4 regions of the Paenibacillus tianjinensis genome follow, and region 1 is predicted to be linked to each of the others. Evidence: riboswitches for the same ligand, from Rfam matches in the RefSeq annotation. Region 1 holds a riboswitch; each other region holds the start of a gene.
What was found. A riboswitch is a leader RNA that binds a small molecule or an ion and turns the genes downstream of it on or off. The one in region 1 is predicted to bind cyclic di-AMP.

Region 1 (4,087 bases):
CGATCTGATTAGGGTTAGTTTTGCTTTGAGTGTGGTCAGAATCTTCACGGATTAAACCTTCGAATAAGCTTGTCAATAATTTCTGATCAATTAATCCTTCGAAGTAACAGACCGCCATCCCGGATGGGTCTGCCGGTTGCCCGGATAGGGTACGGACGGTAAAGTCAGGACTTTGGCCGAATTGATCTTTAAGTAAGAGGAGCGTATGAGCTAAAGAGGGATTAATAGAATGAACCTCCGGCTGCTTCTTGGATTTTTCGATCTTCTGACTCTGCTGTTTTTGCTGTGAAAAAACCCTTTTAAACCACCGGCCAAGCATCTGCTAATCACTCCATTCCAAGATAAATGATATGGATAATTTGTTCAAAATGATTAAATTTATTCCTCAACAGATTGTCCAGCACAAAGAGCCGCCCCCTCCAAAGGGGAAAAACAGAGCGGCTCAGGGAAATTTATAGGAAGAAATATGAATAGGAAACTTATATGCCTAACATACTAGATGAAAATCGGCATTACAGGAGGACTATGTGATGGATCTGGATTGGATATGGAAATCGGCTTTTCTAGTGGTAGTAGGTATAATCCTTCTGAGAATTGCGGGCAGAAAATCAATTTCACAAATGAGCATAGCCACGACAGTAATTATGATCTCAATCGGTACTACAATAGTTCAACCCATTGCGAATCATGAATTATGGAAAGCTGTTGGCTCTGCCACGGTATTTATTTTGTCATTACTCCTGATTGAATATTTACAATTAAAATATAATTGGCTTGAGAAATTACTAAGCGGCAAATCAAAGACCGTTATTGAGAACGGACAAATAAATGTACATAATCTCCGCGCTATCCGCATGTCAGTAGACCAACTTGAAATAAGGCTTAGAGAGCAGGGGATTTCGAGTTTCAAAGATGTCAAAACCGCTACCCTTGAACCCAACGGCCAATTAGGATACGAACTGATGCGGCATGCCAAGCCAGTGACGATCGGGGAATTGGAACGTATGCTTGGCTTGAAGCCGCAAGACAAGAAGGAACAGGGCCCTCTATTCAAAGAAGTGATTCAAGACCACCATGAGAGCGGGGTGGACTCAACCCTGCAGTAGTGGCAGTTTTTAGGTCGGTTTCTGACAAGCGACAGTAATAACACTTTCCACGTTTTTTCTTGCTGGTTTGCTCCAATGCTGTTCATTTCCTGGAAGGTCATCGAACCATTCTGCATCATCGGGACAATCCAGAATCATGAACTTGCCGTATTTTTGATCTCTTGACTGATGGTATTTGAGATACGCCTTGCCCTGGTCAATTGCCAGAATTTCTATTTTGCCGGAGGAATGGCTCATAGATAACCGTACTCTTTTACCTAGTCCAGAGGTTCTTGCCTTAGCTTCTTCTACAATTTGATAAACACGGGCAAGCGGCAGTACAAATTCCCGGTTGCCGGCGACCGGACGGTTAATAAAAAAGTAATAAGGGGTAACACCTGCCCAGGAAAGCCGGTCCAGGAGTTCTCCCAAAACAACAGGATTATCATTAATGCCTTTAAGGATCGGTGTCTGATTGACGACAATTGCGCCAGCATTATGGAGGGCTGAAAAGGCTCTTTTTGCTTCTTCTGTAATTTCCCGGGGGTGATTAATATGAGCCATCACATATATCCGTCTGTCTTTGGTGGAGTGGGACCGGATTAGCTCGAGCAGTTCATTGTCCTCGGATATACGCATTGGATTATATACGGGGATTTTGGAACCGAGACGGATAATTTTTACATGATCAATGGCTCTTAATCTCTCAATGATTGAACGAAGTTTGGGGGTGGAGAGGATTAAACTGTCTCCGCCGGTAAGAAGCACATTGTTTATCTCCGGATGGTTAGCGATATACTCCAGACCTGGCGAAACATCGGACACTGCTTCTTTGACATCATTACGGAATAAACGCTTACGGAAGCAATACCGGCAGTAAGCCCCGCAGACTTCGGATACGATTAGGAGAGCTGTGGTCTTGTATTTATGCTGGCATCCGGGCACAACATAATTTGTATCCTCATCTGAGGCGTCCCAGCGCCCGTACTCCGTTAGTTCACCTTCACCCGGAATCACGAGCTTTCGAATAGGGTCTTCCGGATTGTCCCAATCAATCAGTGAAAGATAGTAATCATTCACTCGAAATACAAATTTGTCCGTGACTACCTTAAGTCTCTCCTTTTCCGGCCCAGAGATCATCTCAATCTTATTGATATCCGTTATGTACCTTACCTTTTCCAAATAAATCTCTCCTTTAATCTCATTTGTGTGAGAAGGAGGGAGCCTTGGTATCAATAGCCTAACTGCTGCCAGCAGGGTCAAAACAGCACAAAAAGAGACCCTTAGAAAAGGGTCTCTGTGATGTAAGTTACAAAAAAGCAGACCCATCCACTACTGACGAGGTTAGCTGACGGACTCGGGTAAGATGGTACCCTACACTCTAATTTGAATGATTCGCCCCAATTGACTGGTTCCCCCGCTTTCCAGCTGTAAATTCTGGAAATTAAGCGTAGGTAAAGTATACCCATGTTGCTTTGAAATGTCAAAAGTATTCCCGCACCTTTTAATCGCTTATTTTTTGAGCTCAAAAAATTTTTTTCTGGTTACTCTCGTCCACCTGGGACAGAGAAATAATTCCAGGCAGTTGCGTTTCTGTTCGGTAATTGCGTAAATCCTGCTGTCCCAAGGGTTTCACGTTCTTACAGAGACAGTTAAGGGAATGCCGAAACAGCTTGTTCGTTCCGTCAGTAGACTGCCAATTTAACATCACTGCAAGCGCTTTCATATCATGTAAAGCTTTCTGCCGCGCTTGACGTATTTGGAAATCCTTTGTTATGGTTTTTATAAGCAAAAGCCAGCAAAACCGGCCTTTTGTAGAACTTCGCCCCTGTTTTGCGTAAGATATTCTAACCCAACCAACTAAAACTGAGGGAGATGATTGAGTTTGATCAAGGGTATCATATTTGATTTTGATGGAACGATTATCGACACCGAAACGGCTTGGTACACGGCATTTAGTGAGGCTTACGAAGAGCATGGAGTAGAATTGACGCTTGAACAGTACTCCACCTGTATCGGAACCAGTTTAAACACCTTTAATCCGTACGAATATCTTATGACAGATTTGAAGCTTCCTATCGACAAGGAGGATTTCAAAAGAGCTGTTCAGCAGAGACATAGTAAACTTATGGAGCTTGAGACGATACGTCCGGGAATCCAGTATTATTTGGATTCAGCCAAAGAAGTTGGGTTGCGTATGGGGCTGGCGTCCAGCTCATCTATGGAATGGGTGGAGAAATATCTGGATCAATTGGGGATCCGGCATTATTTCGAGTGTATACGGACGTCGGATCATGTTGAAAATGTGAAACCGGACCCTGAATTATACAATCAGGCTTTAACTTGTCTGGGGATTATGCCTGATGAGGCTGTGGCTATTGAAGATTCACCGAATGGGTCTAAGGCAGCCGCAGCAGCGGGGATGAACTGTGTCGTTATCCCCAATAATATTACAAGTTTCCTGGAGTTTGAACCCTCGCATCACATCATAGAAAGCTTAAGTCACCTCGATTTTGATCATGTCCTTACCCGTCGCTGCTTCCAGAAAACTGGTTAAAGAACGCTGAAACCGAAACGAATCTTAATACAAGGGGGACGCCTTATTGAGAGCAGTGCATTTTGGCGCTGGAAATATTGGCAGAGGGTTTATTGGTCCAATGCTGTCGAAATCAGGCTACAAGGTTTGTTTTGTCGGACGGAATAAGAAACAAATCACTCAACTGCAGAAGCGTGGTCAATATCAAGTGACTTTGGCCAATGAGGACCGGGACAGTTTTATAGTGAGTAATGTAACAGCGATTCATATAGGGGAAGCTGATGATGTGGCAAAAGCTATAGCGGAGGCTGAAATTGTAACAACGGCAGTGGGAATATTGGCACTCAAGGATATCGCCAGTTCAATAGCCAGGGGAATAGAGCTCAGACTTAAAAGCGATAATCCTAAACCGCTTCATGTGTTTGCCTGCGAGAATGGGATTAAGAGCAGCAGGAGATTAAAGGAA
Region 2 (4,087 bases), 2.0 Mb from region 1:
ACACCGATATCGCCTCTTCGGGTAGCATCCTTCTCCGGTATAAAGGCATGCTTGCAGCCCGGTACCTTGGACGATACAATCTTGCGTATGCGTTCTCCAGCATGGTCAGGATCCGTAAGGATTATAACCCCTCTGCGCTCCATCGCCAGCGCAATTTTGGCAATGACCTTGCGGTCTACTGCGGATCCGCCCGTCTCTATCGTATCGGCCTCTACCGCCCGTTTAACGGCTACCGTATCACTTTTGCCTTCCACCACAATTAATTCCTTGATCATCGTTACGCTCCTTCCAGGTGCAACACAAAAAGAAGAGGATTCGCTCCTCTTCTTTTTGGCTAAAGAATGTATAAGTGATGAGCTAGACCGTTCGTAAAGTGCTACCCTCACTATATCGTATTAATCACTAATTTGCAAAATACAGCCGCCTTAATTCAGCTCCGGCTTCACAGGTCCGATCACATAGATCGTACGGGATTTCCGGCCGAAATTACGGGCGTTACTCAGTGAATCGTAGTATACATCGATCTTGTTGCCTTGGATGGCACCGCCTGTATCCTCTGCACGGCGAAACCCTAATCCCTCAATGTACACCCACCAGCCGATAGGTATTACATCTGGATCAACAGCAATAGTACGGCCTTCCGTTACGCGTGTTCCGGAAGCTGTTTTTGTTCCAATTCCCGGCTCTTCGGAAGAATAAGCGGTCATGGAGACATTTTTGATCATTCTCTTATACTCAAAATCTACGCCTGCCTTGTGCACGACGTTGCTTGCTGCAGTAGTTTTGGCTGAACTGGAGGTAGTTTTTTTGGTGGAAGTTGCTGCAGCTACAGTTGCTTTGGGAAGTGCCTTAGTTCCAACGGCAATAACCTTGTCTTTGGTAACCGTCTGAACTTCCTTGCCGACCATGCTCATGGATACCAGCTTACCGTCCTGATAAGTCTTTTCGATATGCTGGATGATCGCGCCTGGTTTGCCTGCCTGTGCCACTCTTACGTCTCCCTTGTACAGGGAAGGGTCTGCGGTTTTGATGACCCGGAAAGGCAAGCTTACGGTCCGTTCCACCATTTGTTTGGTGACACGTACAATCTTAACTTCCATACCGGGTGAAACTGCGGTTTCAAGCGAAGGGAAAATCTTGTCATTGCTCTCCAGGCTATAACCTAGTTTTTGGATGGCCTCACCGAGTTTATCCTCAGTGGTGTACAACGTTTTGGTTGTACCATCTGCAGTAAGCGTGAGCTTCTGCGCTCGGGTAATTACGACACGGTCGCCGTCTTGTATTTCATCACTAAGGCCAATGGATACTTCATCATGCGGCAGCAGCGAAATTTGTTCTTTTGCCAGCACGTCGCTGAGCAGCGCTTCACGCGTCTCCAGCGTCAGTACTTCACCGTCTATTACTAAATTTATAACTTTATTGCCTTGACCGTGTACGTACAGCAGAATAAGCAGCGCGATAACGATTGATACCACACCTGCAAGCGAAAGTACGCGAGGATTCACTTGCTTCCACCGTAATGCGAAAGACCTGCTGGATGATTGCGAATCATGGGATACCTCTGGTTGGAATACGCCCACTCTCTCCATCCTCCTTACATAGCCCCGTCGTCCAAGTAGTATATCTAAGAAGACTGAATGATTTCAGACGAAACTAAGTTTGAGATTGCAACAGGATACGCCCGCATTGCTTCAGCGTTTCCTGCTCATGGATCGCCTGCTCGGCATAGCAGCTCCAGATCACCTGTTATACAACAGTATGCTGGGGACATTCACATTATTCAAAACAAAAGAAGCCTAAAAAGAGTTCATAGAGGACTCTTTCGTGGCTTCTCCGGATGTCAGAATACGCGAGAATGTTTATGCACGAGGTTTCCTCTCTTACTGGCGCTTACGAGGTTAGCTGTCGGGTTCGGGCATAAGAGAGACGCCCTATCTCAGGTCACCCGCTCACGGCGGTTGCCCTCAAATTCACCCCGAGACCACATAAAGAAATCAAATAGTGTCTGCGGCATTTCGTGTTGTACTCTATGTACGTTCATGCGGCAGTGCAATATTGGTTCCCCCGTTCTCCATACGGAGACTCAGCGAGACGATCCATGAATCAGTGACTGTTACACTAACAACAGCTCACTGCACTGAAAAGATGATATCCTGTTTTGATGCATGTTGTAAAGGACGATTCAACAACGTTTACGCAGAAATATGGTTAAAATATTGTAATAATCAGCCATTTTGAGATTAAAAAAGTTTAATATATCGGCTATACTTCTTTTTTCACCGGTTTTCCTCCCGATTTCAGACAATCCCAAATCGTACCAGTGCGTTCGCATACGTAATTTCCGCCAATTCCTGTAAATCAATCCCTTTTATTTCCGCGGCTGCTTCTGCTACCAGCCTGACATAACCGCTCTCATTTCGCTTCCCTCTGAAGGGGTGCGGGGTCAAATAAGGCGAGTCCGTTTCAATCAGCAGACGGTCCAGCGGAGTCTTCTCAAGCACCTCTTTGGGAACCCTTGCATTCTTGAAAGTAATGGGTCCGCCGAAGGACAAATGGAAGCCAAGATCCAGGCACATTTTGGCGGTTTCCCAGCTGCCGGAGAAAGAGTGCATTACTCCGCCGACCTCGTTTGCTTTCTCTTCGCGCAGAATCCGAACCACATCCTCATGGGCATCCCGGTTATGAATACAGATCGGCATTCCCAGTTCCCGGGCTAGCCCGATTTGCTTGCGGAGTACTTCCTGCTGTACCTCTTTGGGGGAGGTATCCCAGTAATAGTCCAGTCCGATTTCGCCGATGGCGACTACTTTGGGATGGCTGCATAACGAAGCGATCCATTCCAGATCCCCGTCCTTCATGTCAATGGCATCTACAGGATGCCATCCGACGGCTGCATAAATATAATCATAGGTTTCCGCCAATTTCATGGTCGTCGGGATCGTTTCCCGGTTAAATCCGATATTGATCATTTTAGTCACTCCGGCTTCCAGCGCACGCGCGATTACCTGTTCACGGTCCTCGTCGAATTGCGGAGCATCCAAATGGGTATGGGTGTCAAATAATTGCATAACGCAGCTTCCTTTCTGTCATCATTTCTATGATGAATTCCAACTTTTTTTGTATTATTTTGCAAAAATCCCTGCTACGGAGGACGGTAGCTGTGAAAGTGCTTTCTGCAGCTTATCCTGCGGGAAATACAGATGATATCTGCCGCGGTGAATCCCGCTGATGGAGCGTACAATATCCGATACCTCCGAGATTTCCCTTAGCTTGTCGTGACGGTCGAGCAGCAGGATCTGCTTGCTGTCAAAAGCGTCCCCGGGACGGAATACATCATAGGGAAGATCCGTTGGAAAATCGATTTCCAGGTCATACTCGGCATTCAGTCCAGCTCCGGCAAAACTGCGGCGGATTTCGTCAATTGTCTCAGAATCAAGATTCTCCATCTCTACATATTTATACAGTTTACGATGAATAAAACGGCTGCACAAGTCGCTCAGCAGTTCATCCGCTTCCAATGTCCACTGCATAAAGGCCGTTTGAATCATTGCTTCATCCAGCAGCAGATATTGCTCTACAGTCACTTCACCCCTGAATAAATCACTTAATGGATCAATCATGAATCCAAAAGTATAGCCGTTCTTAAACAGCTCCTTCGCCCTGCGTAAAATCTGCCGCAAAATAATCTCCGAGCTGCGGGTCACCGGGTGAAAATACACCTGCCAGTACATTTGGTAACGGGACATCAAATAATCCTCAATCGCATGCATGCCCGACTCTTTAACTACCACCCTGCCGTCATAAGGCCGCAGCATTCTAAGAATCCGGTCAATATCGATTGTGCCGTAGTTGACACCGGTGTAGTATGCATCACGCAGCAGGTAATCCATCCGGTCCGCATCAAGCGGTCCTGACACCAGATTGACAACAATCTCATGCTCGTAGGTTTTGGAGATTACCGAGGCCACTTTTTCCGGAAAATTCTCTGATACATCCTTCAGTATCGCTGTAATTTCTGTATCCTCCAGAATGATCCGGCAGGTCCAGTCCTCATGATTCATCTCGAAGGCTTCTTCTATAGAATGGG
Region 3 (4,087 bases), 1.1 Mb from region 1:
TATAAAAAATGAGAATAAATATTTGAAGAGACTTCAACAAACTTCTGGTTATGAAGCATTCTTTCTTATTCTTGCTTTAAGAATACTCCCGTTTATCCCTTCAGGATTGGTTAATATATCGAGTTCCGTTAGTCGTGTTAGCTGGGTCACTTTTGGATTAGCAACTATGCTTGGAAAGCTGCCAGCTCTGATTATAGAGGCTTATTCTATTCAGCAATTGCTGATTCTCAGCAAGGAATATCTCAGTGTGGCTTTGATTTTAATAAGTATCGTACTCATTCTAATCATTTTCACGGTTAGTAAAAGAAGACACTACTAAGTACAGGGAATAAAAATTTATTAGTTAACAACGCTGAGACAGCCCTTTCTATACTTATCATGAGAATCCATCGCATGTACCTTACCCTACTTCTCAATAAGAACAATCCTCAAACAAGCTTACGGAATAAGAATAGCCTATTCAAATCAGGACCACCCGTCCAACGGGTGGTTTGCTCTAGGGGTATAACCCCTTGTTGCCAAACTGCGCCTAAAGACGCTAGCCTGACCACACATTGTTTAGGCTCAGTGTTATTTGTCATCTTCACTCACCCGTTAAACGGGCTTACTTCTTTTTGTTCCTTTTGTCACTGAATGGATCTTCGTATTCTTTTACACTCAGTTTATCTATCGCTTGGTCATGTGCTTCTTGTTCACGGATATATTTGGCTACCGTGGCTTCATTTAGTCCCACTGTGCTCACGTAGTATCCTTCCGCCCAAAACTTCCGATTCCCATACTTGTACTTTAACCCCGCATGCTTCTCAAAGATCATGAGCGAACTTTTTCCCTTCAGATATCCCATGAACGTGGACACAGCGATCTTCGGCGGTATCGCTACCAGCATGTGCACATGATCCGGCATCATATGTCCCTCTATGATTTCTACTCCTTTGTATTTACATAAACGCTTGAAGATTTCGATCAGATCTTTCCTCACTTGATTATATATTTCTTTCCGTCTATACTTCGGGGTGAACACGATATGATATTTGCACATCCACTTCGTGTGAGCTAGACTATAGCTCTTGTTTGCCATCTTTGACCATTCCTTCCTTTGAGCCTGAACATCTCAATTCTATCGGAATGGTCTTAGTGGTCAAACCCTCAGTCCCTCCACCCGCATAGCGGGTGGTTTTTTGTTTCGCGCGTTTCACGCACTCAACTGGCTAAAGCCATAATAAAAAGATCGCCTCTCTAGTTAGAGGCGATCTTCATTACTCCACATGCAGAAAACTTTCAATTAACGGCTCACCATTTCAGAATAGCTGTTTTCACTGACTACACGGCGAGCTGTTACATATCGCTCCTTATAATACGCCTCTGACAAGCTGCTGATTCTTACGCCCTTACTGCTGGAAGAGTGAGCGAACTTGTTATCACCTACGTAAATGCCCGCATGCGAAATTCCAGAACCAAATGTGTTAAAAAAGACGAGGTCACCCTCACGTAAATCATCTTTGGCTACAGGAATGCCAGTTTTAGCCTGCGATTGAGAAGTGCGCGGAAGGTCATCTACATTGAACTTCTTAAGTACATATAGAATAAATCCGGAACAATCAAAGCCTGAAGTTGTGGTTCCTCCATAAAGATAAGGGGTTCCTACGACCCGATTCACAACACTGTCCAAGGTTACCTCGCTAGCATATGTACCTGGTGCTGCAGAAGCAAATATAAATGAGGCTGCCAACATGGATACGATGACTTTCTTCAGAAACTTGTTCTCCCTTCAATGCCTACGGAGTTAGCTGAGGATTCGGTTAAAGGTTCCCTATATTCCCTTTTATGCAAGAATAATTCACCCAAAAAATGGTTCCCCCGTTTTCAACGCTGAAATTCGGCAACTTATTAATATTTTGTAACTATTAACACTTTAATAGATAGTAGGCCCCCCTGTCAATCCTTCTAAAAATTTAACTATTAACGTATTTTCTACATACTTTCTTCATTGTTTCTCCATATTTTTGCTTTATAATAACCACTCAATATCATTCTTTGTCTGAAACAATAGTAACGTTTTTGTAATATATTCCAATATCTTTGGTGTATATAAAAAGACGAGTAGTTACTTCCTCCTCGTCTTCTAATCCCGTATATGTCGTTTAATTGATATTACGTTTTCGATTACGATACCTGTGTTTGTTCCAAAGCCGATCCCAGAGATTCTTCAATTCCCATCATCATTTTATAATGGGCATGATGATGTGTAACCACGAATATCTTTTCAAATACCCGTAAGTACTTACTGACTGTATCCATCGGGTGCTCGATATACAAATCATCTCCTGCAAAGTGAGAACCATCATTGGCCCAGGAGATTAAGGATTTACATATGACCTTCTCATCCTCCTCGAATTTATCAATAATGTCCTGATCGCTGTAATTACCATAGATTTTAAAATAATTTTCAATGATTCTACGAATCAAATTCTGAACGGTGATGGAAGAGCTGTGATTGGCTGACTTTAATTCCTGCCACATTAACTCATACGAGCTTTTAATCGGGTTGCTGTTATACGGGGTTGATTCGGTTACATCATTCCATTTTCGGATAATCCAAAATGTCTCATCCGCCATCCTAGCGCCATTTTTGGGCCGGTTTTTTGAAAACGTAATTTCCTTGTGAAAATAGACATTATGCGTTAGAAGAAACAACTGAATGATATTACTTTCTTCGTTGCGTACATCTTCTATAAGTTTGGAAATCAGATTGCTTACGATAAACAATACGTTACTGTCCAAGCTTGAAATTGGGTCATCAATCACAACAACTTTATTCTCAGTAATTAAATCACTGTTATTGCTACCGTTTAATAAGTGCATAAAATAAAGAAAGGTAACAAACGTTTTCTCGCCTTCACTTAATGTTTGATTAACGTCCTCACCATTTGAGCGGATTAACCGATAATTCCCTTGATTTTGTGTATGAGCGAATTTGAAATTAGTAAAATGATAGGCCCTCAGTAACCGATTCATTTCGTTTACAGAGGGGATTACACTCGTAATCTGAGCCTCCAGCCTGTGAATTTCGGATTCCAATGCGACTCTTTCATTCTTCTTTTGGGCTAATGTTACAGAAAGGTTGTCGATTGCTCGTCCTGTTCTATAATCTATACGAACATATTTCTCATGATTTTGCTGATTCTCACTCCAGATAAAATCCCAAATCTGGGTTATCAATTTATTCCCTTCATCCACTCGGTTCTCTATAAAAGTATTATGCTGCTGAATTTGTTCATTCGCTCGGACGATTTCTTCATTGATCACATCGACGAAAGCCGCAATAGTTAACAGTTCGATTGGATGACTGGGATGAGTTTGCTTTTGCTGGAACAAGTCCAAATTATGTGCATTTTTCGAAAGGATCAGTTCATATTGTTGCGAAATGAGATCGAGATTCAAATATGTATTTTTCTTGTCGGTCAATAATAACTCTTGCACTTGATTTTCAAGATAATGATAATACCGTTTATACTGTTCAACTTGATCTTGGAGTTCAATCATCTCTTTTTCGTAATGTTCATTAAAGTAATCATTGAGTTTTTCGGTAAATCCCTCAGGGAGTTGTTGTTGGCAAAAGGGGCATACTCCTTCCGCTTCAGAAACATGTGTATGTCCTTGTTTAACCCAGTCACTAATCGCTAGCTTGGATATAAGCACAGCAATATCGACTTCCTGTTTACCAATGATAGGGGTCTGAAAAATCCGGTGATTGCATACCGCAGACAGATGCTCTATTTTAATCTTTTCAAGAAAGGGTAGCTTCTCATTTGAACCATTAAACAATTTCTGTACTCGCGCTTGGAGGTCTGCTAGAGCACATATTAGTCCGCCTGTCGGTGCTTGCTTACATCTTTTCATAAAGTTTATTCTATTGTTTCTTAAACCCGAAAAGGCCACTGAAAAGATATCGTCATATTTCCGCTTTAATTTCCAACAATCGTCGGTAAACTCATCCTCGTTTTGTTTAGACTCTTTTTGTTTGACCTCTAGATTAGAACTTAACCGACGAATTTCCTCAACTACTTTATCAACTAAGTCTTTTTTG
Region 4 (4,087 bases), 840 kb from region 1:
GATAGCCGTTGGCGGGTGGTTGGTAGTTAAGCTTCTTGCGCACATTAACATCTCCTTGTATTGTTATATTCATATTATAAATTGGCAAATGCCTATAAGATATACAAGGATATTATAGTGAAATAACAATATATGAAACAGGTGAATGGACTTGGAGAGCATGATGGTTTTTTGCGGGACAGAGGATACGGTTCAGCTGCCGCTGTATGCTACAACGATCGGATATTGGGAACACCAGGAAGAGACTGAACGTCCGGCAGGGTTTCCGGATTATCAGCTGCATCAGATTTTGGACGGCAAGGGCGAGCTGACGATAAAAGATAAACGGCAGATTGTCGGCCCGGGAGATGTATTCATTACCTTTCCTGATATTCCGCATTCCTATACACCGGTTAGCCGGGAGTGGGAGCTGGCCTGGATATCGTTTCAGGGGAGAGAGGCCGGGGGGATGCTGTCGTATGCGGGCATCCGCGAGTCAGGTATCTGGAGATTAAGGGAAGCTGAACTTCTTGCTCCGCTTAAAGAAATGCTGCTGCTGCCGGGTGGCAACGATCTCGAAGTGAACATGGAACGTTCCAAGCTGCTGTACTCGCTGCTGCTGGATTTGAAAAGAAATCTGCCTCCTGCCCCGAATAAGGAGGATGAGCTTGAGCGGATCAAACCGGTGCTGGAGCATATTGAGCTTCATCTGCACCGGACACTGACCTTAAAGGAGCTGGCGGAGGTAATCTCTGTTTCTCCGCAATATTTGTGCAGGCTGTTTCAGCGTACGGTTCATGACCGGCCGGTAACCTATATCAATAAGCAGCGCATTAACCGGAGCAAGCAATTGATGTATCAGGAACGTGAAAAAAAACTGTACGAAATCGCACAGCTGACAGGTTTTGAGAACGCGAGCTACTTCTGCGCGGTGTTCAAACGGTTAACCGGAATGAAGCCTGAGCAGTTCAAGCAGCTGCACGGTTTGGATTAAATAAATTGTAAAATACCCAGGGCAATAAAAAATGCTCCTACCCAGATTGAAACTGCACCGTAGAATGTTCTTGATTCGATTTATACATCATCATCTTGATAGATAAACTGCTCTACGAGCTCAGTAGTGACCGCTAGATCAGGATGCGAATTGTCGATTAGCGCCACGTTTGCTTCGGGCAGCGGCCATGTAACCGTACGGCTGCCCAGTGAAGAGCGGAAGACCTCCCAATTCCGGAACTTCCAGTCATCCAGCGGGGAATGCCTGCCTTGTATCCGCTCGCGGAACAGCTCCTCGTCAGCTAATGTGACCAGCACGACCTTGACTTCAACCTCCTGCAGTGTAAGGCCAATCCGGCTCAGCTCGTTTTCAATCCAGCCGGGATTCGCCGCTTCCTTCGTAAATGGGCCCACCACAAAAACATCGCTGTCCAGGCCAAGATTATCAAGTGCGGCATCCATTGTGATCCGGTACCCCAGGTCGCGGCACAGTCTTTTATATTCTGCCGAGTCCCTATCAGTGGGATCTAGTCCGTGCATAGTCATAATAGCATCTGCCGCAGGCCTCAATAAAATATCCATGTCGAAAAAGGCGGCTTTACGGCGGGAAGCGACAGCCTTGGCTAATGTGGTTTTACCGGCGCCTGCCGGACCCAGGAAAAAGACGAGTTTGTTCATTGCAGTAGGCTCCTTACTATACGAGTCGGGTTGATTATCAGCTCCCCTATCGTAACATGACTTACCTGTATGCTGGTAATCAAAATAGGAGAGGGAATCGGGCTTATGATAGCGGAGCTTGTATTGCCCGACGGGACAGCTTATGAGAAACGGCGTAATCATGAGTAAATCATCGACCGCTTAAGAGCGAAGTTAAAGAATACGCCTTCATTCGTGAAGAGGCGGCATTCTCTGTCTTTTTTTTCCACACTTAAGGTTTTACATTAAACGGCCGCAGGCGTAAGATTCAAATCAGCAACCGAATACTATAACTGTTCTCAAATGGCTGAATTCCGTTAATGGGAACGGGGGAACCAATGGTGAAGACAGCGTTCGCTCAGACCGCTGCCGTTCACCCCGGGGTGAATCCTTGCTGAGTGCTGATTAGCATATCCGGCAGGGTAGGGCAATCTCGCTGCCCGAATCCGTCAGCTAACCCCGTAAGCCTCGAAGAGAGAGGATGAGCGCCATGATCGATTAACCGACCACGGAGAGCCCTGCCGCTTCTGTGGTCTTTTTGCTGCGCCTACAGGTTGGATTGTCGATCTGTATGAGAAGTAAAATTCTTATAACAACAAAATTAAATACTATTATTCGATATGAAGTGCTAAAAGGTGGGATTAATATCATTACTGTATTTATCGTGTGCTTCTGGGTAGGACTACTGCTCCTCCTCAGCGGCGGATTTCATGGGCATGGCCTGGCAGGTCACATGCATGTGGGAGGCGGTGATGCCGGAGGTCCGGGCTTTGTGCCCATACTTCCGCTGATGGTGTTTGTCACGGTCTGGGGCGGAACGGGTTATGTGTTTACCCGGTTCAGCGGGATGACGATGCTTGCAGTGGTCCTGATCTCCACCGTGGTTGCGTTGCTGCTAGGCTGTCTGATGTATGTAGTGCTGGCCCGGGTGATGACCCGGTATGACAGCAGCATGAATGAAATGGACTATGAACAGGCGGGCCAGCTCGGATACATCAGCATTCCTGCAATGGATGGTGCGGTTGGGGAAATGAAATATGTGCTGCACGGAACGATGCGCTCCCTTGGGGTGAGAGCAGAAGCCGGCCAGCAGCTTGCAAAAGGCGACAGAGTAATTATTTTGAAGGTGGATAAAGGAATGGCAACAGTAACTCTATTTGAGAGAGAATTTGAACAATTATAAATAACAGGGAGTGTCGAACTAATGGTAATTCTTTATACAATCGCGGCTATTGTTGTTGTAATCCTGCTGGCTCTACTTAGTATCGTGAACGCTTATAAAAAAGTTCCGCCCAATCAGGCAATGATTGTGTTCGGCCTCGGCGGGAAGAGAGTGGTGCAGGGCGGAGGGACATTCGTCATCCCCGGCTTCCAGAACAGCAAGACTATCTCCATGATGCTGATGAGCTTTGATGTCATCCCAGCGCAGGCGATGTTCTCCCGGCAAGGCATCAAGCTCAACTTGGAGGCAGTGGCCCAGATTAAGATCAAAAGTGACCCTACTGCTATTCTGACGGCCAGTGAGCAGTTTATCGACCGGCCGGAAGAAGACCGCGAGACGATAATCCTGCATTCGGTGGAAGGGCATTTACGCGGCTTGATCGGACAATTAACGGTTGAATCGATTCTAAAGACACCTGACGAAATCAACAGTAAGATGCGGGAAACCTGCTCGGAAGACCTCGACAAGATGGGACTGGAAGTGGTCAGCTTCACTATTAAGAAAATTACCGACGACAAAGGGTATATCGACAATATGGGCGTTCCGGAAATTGAGCGCATCCGCCGTGATGCAAGCATTGCCAAAGCGGAAGCGGAACGTGACATCCAGATCAAGCAGGCCGAGGCGGAGAAAGAATCTTCCATTGCCAAAGCCAATGCGCATCAGGCGACCATTGAAGCGGAAACTGCTGCCCGCGCCAAAGAATCCTTGTTTGAGAAGGATCTGAACATTAAGCAGGCGGACTTTAAGCTGGAGACGGAAGTGAAGAAGGCGCAGGCGGATCTTGCGTATGAATTGCAGCAGAATAAAATCAAGCAGTCGCTGGTTACAGAACAGGTCAAAATTACGCAGATGGAAGCGGAAGCCAACCGGACCGTCCGGGAAATCGAAGTTGAGCTGAGACAGAAGGAGCTGGAGGCAACGGTGATTAAGCCTGCTCAGGCGGAAAACCAGGCAACGATTATGAGAGCGGAAGCGGCCAAGCAGCGGCAAATTCTTGAGGCCGAAGCAGAGGCTGCCACAACGACCAGACGCGGGCTGGCAACAGCGGAAGCAGAACTTGCGAAGGGGAAAGCAAACGCTGAGATTGTTCAACTGGCCGGTGCGGCCGAAGCAGGGGCACTAGAGAAGAAAGCGGAAGCGTATAAACAGTTCACGCAAGCCGCGCTCACGGTGGAATTCTTAAAGGTTCTGCCA

Region 2: it holds a riboswitch for cyclic di-AMP, as region 1 does, so the genes downstream of both, JRJ22_RS00145 (resuscitation-promoting factor) here and JRJ22_RS08700 (KamA family radical SAM protein) in region 1, are expected to answer to the same signal.
Region 3: it holds a riboswitch for cyclic di-AMP, as region 1 does, so the genes downstream of both, JRJ22_RS13880 (C40 family peptidase) here and JRJ22_RS08700 (KamA family radical SAM protein) in region 1, are expected to answer to the same signal.
Region 4: it holds a riboswitch for cyclic di-AMP, as region 1 does, so the genes downstream of both, JRJ22_RS12715 (NfeD family membrane protein) here and JRJ22_RS08700 (KamA family radical SAM protein) in region 1, are expected to answer to the same signal.

What each region holds. Positions count from the first base shown of each region.
Region 1 covers NZ_CP070969.1:2,028,529-2,032,615, forward strand. Annotated here, with positions in the region: gene JRJ22_RS08690 (spore germination protein) at 1-319, opposite strand, end outside; gene JRJ22_RS08695 (DUF421 domain-containing protein) at 531-1,106, shown strand; gene JRJ22_RS08700 (KamA family radical SAM protein) at 1,116-2,267, opposite strand; cyclic di-AMP (ydaO/yuaA leader) riboswitch at 2,404-2,546, opposite strand; gene JRJ22_RS08705 (HAD family hydrolase) at 2,971-3,642, shown strand; gene JRJ22_RS08710 (mannitol-1-phosphate 5-dehydrogenase) at 3,698-4,087, shown strand, end outside.
Region 2 covers NZ_CP070969.1:29,044-33,130, reverse strand. Annotated here, with positions in the region: gene rnmV (ribonuclease M5) at 1-275, opposite strand, end outside; gene JRJ22_RS00145 (resuscitation-promoting factor) at 426-1,580, opposite strand; cyclic di-AMP (ydaO/yuaA leader) riboswitch at 1,873-2,099, opposite strand; gene JRJ22_RS00140 (TatD family hydrolase) at 2,298-3,068, opposite strand; gene JRJ22_RS00135 (HD domain-containing protein) at 3,123-4,087, opposite strand, start outside.
Region 3 covers NZ_CP070969.1:3,135,090-3,139,176, reverse strand. Annotated here, with positions in the region: gene JRJ22_RS13890 (TVP38/TMEM64 family protein) at 1-319, shown strand, start outside; gene tnpA (IS200/IS605 family transposase) at 605-1,078, opposite strand; gene JRJ22_RS13880 (C40 family peptidase) at 1,283-1,753, opposite strand; cyclic di-AMP (ydaO/yuaA leader) riboswitch at 1,758-1,892, opposite strand; gene JRJ22_RS13875 (AAA family ATPase) at 2,164-4,087, opposite strand, start outside.
Region 4 covers NZ_CP070969.1:2,867,905-2,871,991, forward strand. Annotated here, with positions in the region: gene JRJ22_RS12700 (beta-galactosidase, LacZ type) at 1-43, opposite strand, end outside; gene JRJ22_RS12705 (AraC family transcriptional regulator) at 146-973, shown strand; gene JRJ22_RS12710 (P-loop nucleotide/nucleoside kinase family protein) at 1,054-1,650, opposite strand; cyclic di-AMP (ydaO/yuaA leader) riboswitch at 1,964-2,151, shown strand; gene JRJ22_RS12715 (NfeD family membrane protein) at 2,333-2,851, shown strand; gene JRJ22_RS12720 (flotillin family protein) at 2,873-4,087, shown strand, end outside.